2 regions of the Listeria sp. Marseille-Q6474 genome follow, and region 2 is predicted to be linked to the other one. Evidence: a T-box and tRNA genes for the amino acid it is inferred to sense, from the RefSeq annotation. Region 2 holds a T-box; the other holds one or more tRNA genes.
The links. A T-box is a leader RNA that pairs with one kind of tRNA and senses whether it is charged. The one in region 2 lies ahead of leuS (leucine--tRNA ligase), so its partner is inferred to be a tRNA-Leu.
Positions count from the first base shown of each region.

Region 1: it has a tRNA-Leu gene. The T-box ahead of leuS (leucine--tRNA ligase) is inferred to sense a tRNA for this amino acid. The anticodon was not compared.

Region 1 is NZ_CAMPPS010000002.1:342,213-345,397, forward strand. It holds gene OC533_RS12495 (helix-turn-helix domain-containing protein) at 144-1,424, shown strand; tRNA gene OC533_RS12500 (tRNA-Leu) at 1,551-1,634, opposite strand; gene OC533_RS12505 (aminoglycoside phosphotransferase family protein) at 1,767-2,660, shown strand; gene OC533_RS12510 (GyrI-like domain-containing protein) at 2,657-3,185, shown strand, end outside.
Region 2 is NZ_CAMPPS010000001.1:24,173-27,357, forward strand. It holds gene OC533_RS00165 (class I SAM-dependent methyltransferase) at 1-191, opposite strand, end outside; gene OC533_RS00170 (TIGR01212 family radical SAM protein) at 188-1,153, opposite strand; T-box leader at 1,282-1,483, shown strand; gene leuS (leucine--tRNA ligase) at 1,557-3,185, shown strand, end outside.

The sequences.
Region 1 (3,185 bases), on a different contig from region 2:
AAGCCTTGTGTAAGACTGGATAATTATAACCGAAAAAACATTCGTTATGAAAAGAAGCTAAAACTATTAAATAGGGTATTTGTTTTCTAAAAATAAATGTATATAATTAAAAGAAAAGTTTTCTAAGTAATGGCGGTGACATCATGGATTTAATCGGTTTACGAATTAGAAATATCCGTAAAATAAAACAACTTACTTTAAAAGAGGCGGCTAAAGGAATCATTTCCGTCCCTTATTTAGCTAATATAGAGAATGGTGTGAAAGTGGCTTCTTTTGAAACGTTAATGCATATAGCGAAACGTCTGGAAATACCGGAAGAAGCTCTTTTAATAGGCAATGAGGATTTAAATAAAGAATTATTACAAGAACTCAAGCAGATATTTGAGTTACTTGTTTTTTCGAATACAAAAGAAGTGGAAGATAGACTTGATAAAATAGCTGCGAATGTCGATTTACTGTGTGAATCTCCTGTTATAGAACTTAGTTTTTACTGGCTTCAAGCAGGTTTTTACTATAAAACATGGGAATTTTCTAAAGCTAGAGAAATAGAAAGAACGTATTTAAATAGTAATGAAAAGCGTGTAGTGGACTCATTCCCACCGGATTTGCTTAGTTATTATTACTATGGGCAAGCTGTGAAACATTCTCATGCTACTTGCGACTATCAATTGGCAGTGGAGTACTGGGAAAAAAGCATTGATTTAACTGATAAAGCTGCGTTTCAAGTGGTTTTTCAAGTGGGGCTTTGTATTAATTACATATGTCTAAATAACTATGAACCTGCTTTAAAACACATTGAATGTGCCTGGAACTTAATTAAGAGATTCCCGAGCAGAGACCAAGAAAGGATTACGGCCATTTTATATTTGTATGGTTATATAAACTTTCAAATTGGCTTTATGACTGAAGCAAAGCGGAAATTTGAAGAAGTGCTAGTATTTTTTAACATGTATCCAGAAGCTAAAACAATGTATTATTTTCTTGTTCGCTTTAAGCTGGCAGAAATAGAAAGAGTCGAGGGTAATCATGAGTTATTCGATGAAAAGATAGTTTGTTTATACGAGGAATTAATGGCGCATGAGGCTTCTGAGATAGGTTTTAATAACAATGACTACCTTGTAATTACAGAACTGATGGTTATTTTTGCTGAACAAGGGTCAGTATTAGAAACAAGTAATTTACTGGCTATTATTAACAAAGTAACTGAGCAAGTAATGGAAATCAATTTTTTTGTAACCTATACGGAAACATTACTGCTGTACCATCAAAACAAGCAATCTAGCTATGAAAAGAAAATGTTAGGCTTGCTTAAAAAAATTGATGAATCCAATGATCCAGCATTAATTGAACGCGTAAAAAAACACGCAAGTAAGCACTTCGCTGACTCAACGAAATATAAAATGGCATATAATATTTTAGCTTAGTATAAAAAAGGAAGATCAGTTCAGTAGTTAACGTGGTTTTCCTTTTTTCATTGAGGTGTCATTTGTTCTATCAAAAAAGGTTTCGTAACTGTATGAACAATTACGAAACCTACTTGTAGTTCTCTATGCGGCCGAGAGGACTTGAACCTCCACGGGTTTTACCCCACTAGGCCCTCAACCTAGCGCGTCTGCCGATTCCGCCACGACCGCGTATGCGTAGCAAAACTAATTATAATATTGATTCTATTATTTTGTCAATAAATTCTGCATAGATAATTGGAAAAAAGTAAGCGTATTCTTGTATAATGGAGAATAGCGAATTTATTGGAGGGAGAGCTAATTATGGATGTGACCCAATTGAAAATGTTGCGTAATGCGAAAGTGGTTTCAGAAATAAAAAAGGGTTTTTCTATCGATAAGAAATATCAGGTGGATGAAACCTATCTTGTACGTGTTTTTCCAAAAGAGTTACTCCAAACACGAAAGCAAGAATTTGAAATAATCCAAGCGTTAGGTTCTCAAACTCCATTTGTTCCACGAGCATATGATTTTGGCTTTACTGGCGGAGAAGGCTATATGATTATTGGTTATGTGCGCGGTGAAGATGCGGAAAATGGCATGTTTAGATTATCACATTCCGAACAGTTTAAGGCTGGTTTTTCAGCAGGGGAAATTTTACGAGAAGTTCATAAAATACCGCTAGATATACCAAAAATGAACTGGTTGGATTTTCAAACAGTTAAATTTAAACGAAAAGTGGAGGAATTAAAAGAATTAGAAATAACAGCTTCTTTTTTAACAGAAACCGAACAGTTTGTTTATGAGAATATAGCTAGATTAAAAAATAGACCGGTTTGTTTACAACATGGAGATTTTCATCCAGCGAATATTATTTTAAAGAACAAAAAGTTTGCGGGGCTAATTGATTTTAATCGGCTAGAGTTCGGGGATCCTTTTTTTGATTTAGCTAAAATCGGCTTTTTTACAACAGAGGTCAGTATACCTTTTGCACGAGGAAATATTTTAGGCTATCTTGATAAAGAAGAAGTTACGGATTTTTGGAATCTTTATGCGCTTTACACAGCGATGCATATTACTTCGGCCGTTAATTGGGCGGCAAAAAATGAATCTCGTAATTTTAATAAGTTAATGAATTATGCAGCAAAGACGGCAGCTAGTCATGATAATTTTCAGAAGCTGATGCCAGACTGGATGAACGAGGAGGAATTCAAATGACTGAAAAGAAAATTGATTTTAAAAAAGAGGAAAAGAAATTCTATGCGCCTAAAAGAAAACCAGAGCGTATTTTTGTTCCGGAAATGAATTTTTTGATGGTGGATGGGAAAGGCGATCCGGACGGAGAGGAGTATCAAAAGGCAGTGCAGTCACTTTATGCGATTGCGTACACGATTAAAATGAGCAAGATGGGCGAGACGCGTCTGGATGGTTACTCGGATTTTGTTGTACCGCCGCTGGAAGGTTTTTGGTGGTCTGAAGGGAAGTTTGATTTAAAGGACAGAGATGCGTGGCTTTGGACATCGATTCTTAGACAACCAGATTTTGTTACCGAAGAAGTGTTGGAGTGGGCGAAAGAGGTTGCAAGGAAGAAAAAGCCTGACGTTGATACGAGTCGCGTGAAATTGGTTCGTTTTGAGGAAGGGGAATGTGTGCAAATGATGCATGTGGGGCCATTCAGCGAGGAAGTGCATACTGTGGCGGAAATGCATCAATTTATGGAAATAGAAGGGCTTCGGAACGACA
Region 2 (3,185 bases):
CGAGTTTTCGTTGCATCAATTGCCATTTGTTGAATATCAAACCCGAGCACATGACCATTTACACCCACAAGTTCTGCTAGTAAAAGCGTATCATGCCCATTGCCACATGTTGCGTCAATTACATAATCTCCAGAGCGAACTACTTTTCGAAGTGTGTCATGAGCGAAGGGGAGAATACCACGTAAATTCATTTGGAACTCACTTCCACAGGTTGATATAATTTCCCTTGCCAACTATCTCTTCGAACGAGTTCCGCATCAATGGCATTCAGTACTTCAAATTTATTTAAACTCCAAACTGGGCCAATTAAGTCATCCACGCCACCATCACCTGTAATTCGGTGAATAACCATTTCAGGAGGCAGAATTTCGAGTTGGTCAGCCACTAAGTTCACATAACCATCACGGGTTAAAAATTCTAAGTCACCTTTTTTATAATCTTCTACCATTGGCGTTCCTTTTAATAAATGGAGTAAATGGATTTTAATACCATCAACGCCACTTTCAACTACTTTTTGTGCGGTTTCCATCATCATTTCCGGCGTTTCTTTCGGAAGACCATTAATAATGTGAGTACAAATGCGGATATTATGTGTTTGTAGTTTGCGCACGCCTTCTAAATAACAATCATAGTCATGCGCGCGGTTAATTAAGCGCCCAGTTTCATCGTGAGCAGATTGCAAACCAAGCTCTAACCATAAATAAGTCCGTTCATTTAATTCAGCCAGGTATTCAACGACATCATCCGGCAAACAGTCAGGTCGTGTCGCAATCGAAAGCCCAACCACGCCAGGCTCATTCAAAACTGTTTCAAATTTCTCACGCAGTTCAGCAACAGGGGCATGAGTGTTAGTAAAAGCCTGGAAGTAAGCAATACATTTCCCGTCTTTCCATTTCGTTTGCATTTTGTCGCGCACTTGCTGGAATTGTACTTTTAAATCAAGCGCTCGGTTCCCAGCAAAATCACCAGAACCAGCCGCGCTACAAAATGTACAACCACCATGCGCTACTGTGCCATCACGATTTGGACAATCAAAACCGCCATCGAGCGCAACTTTATATGTCTTTTGCCCAAATTCTTCTCGTAAACAGTAGTTCCATGTATGGTATCTTTTATTATCATTACTATATACAAATGGATTCGTTTGTTTCACTAGTTTTAGACTCCTTCAAATGAAATTCTCCATTCATTTTAGCACATTTTACTACGAAAGTTAGATAAATCTTCAGACCGCTTGCTAAAAAACCTAAATTCAGCTACAATAAGACTAATGAATTTTGCGAAATAGCGATGAATTGGAGTAGTAATCTGCATATTTTGATGTGAAGAGAGCTGACGGTTGGTGCAAGTCAGTCACAAAATCCGGATGAACTTACCATGGAGCTTGGGTGTATCCCCGTTTTCCGCGTTAAGGAATTGTTAAGTTGAGTGGTTAAACACTAATGTGGGTGGTACCGCGGGAGAAGCATCTCTCGTCCCATGGCGATAAGCCGTTGGGATGTAGGGATTTTTTTGTAGCCAAAATTCGATATTTTAAGGAAAAGAGGATGAGTAAAGTGACATTTAATCATAAAAAAATGGAACCGAAATGGCAACAATATTGGAGTGAACATAACACTTTTAAAACAACAGAAGATAAAGACAAAGAAAACTTCTATGCACTAGATATGTTCCCTTACCCATCTGGAGCAGGTCTTCACGTAGGACATCCAGAAGGTTATACAGCAACAGATATTTTGTCTAGAATGAAACGTATGCAAGGGAAGAATGTCCTTCATCCAATCGGTTGGGATGCATTTGGACTTCCTGCAGAGCAATATGCGATTGATACTGGTAACGATCCAGAAGAATTCACCGCACTGAATATTGCCAACTTTACTCGCCAAATTAAATCTCTTGGTTTTTCCTATGATTGGGACCGTGAAATTAATACAACAGACCCAGAATATTATAAATGGACACAATGGATTTTTGAAAAACTATATGAAAAAGGCCTAGCTTATGAAGCCGAAATCGCTGTAAACTGGTGTCCGGCACTTGGAACCGTACTAGCCAACGAAGAAGTAATCGATGGCAAAAGTGAACGCGGTGGTTTCCCTGTTTTCCGCAAACCAATGCGTCAATGGATGCTTAAAATTACTGCCTATGCAGACCGTTTGCTAGATGACCTTGAACTTGTAGACTGGCCTGAAAATATTAAAGATATGCAACGTAACTGGATTGGTCGTTCAGAAGGCGCAGAAGTTACTTTTAAAATTAAAGATAGCGATGAAACGTTTAATGTCTTTACAACACGCCCAGATACACTTTTTGGCGCAACATATACGGTTTTTGCACCAGAACACGAACTTATCGAAAAAATCACAACACCTGAGCAAAAAGAAGCAGTTGAAGCTTATAAAAAACAAGTAGAACTAAAAAGCGAACTAGAAAGAACCGACCTTGCAAAAGACAAAACAGGCGTATTCACAGGAGCTTATGCGATTAATCCAATCAACGGCGAAGAAGTGCCGATTTGGATTGCGGACTACGTGTTGATTCAATATGGAACGGGTGCAATTATGGCCGTACCAGCACATGACGAACGCGACTTTGAATTTGCGCAACAATTTGGTTTGAATATTCGTCCAGTACTTGAAGGCGGCGACGTTACAAAAGAAGCTTTCACTGGCGATGGACCACATATTAACTCTGATTTCTTGAACGGACTAGCTAAAGCCGAAGCGATTACCGCTGCAATTGATTGGCTAGAAAAAGAAGACATCGGTAGCCGTAAAATCACGTATCGTTTGCGCGACTGGTTGTTCAGCAGACAACGTTACTGGGGTGAACCAATTCCAGTTATTCACTGGGAAGACGGGGAAACAACGCTTGTACCAGAAGACGAACTACCACTACTTCTACCAAAAGCAACAGAAATCAAACCATCAGGAACAGGCGAATCACCACTTGCTAACTTGCATGACTGGGTAAACGTAACAGACGAAAACGGTCGAAAAGGTCGTCGTGAAACAAATACTATGCCACAATGGGCTGGGTCAAGCTGGTATTTCCTGCGCTATATCGATCCAAACAATACAGAAGCAATTGCTGATAAAGAAAAATTAGCAGAATGGCTTCCTGTAGATGTTTATATCGGCGGGGCAGAGCATGCTGTACTTCACCTTCTTTATGCACGTTTCTGG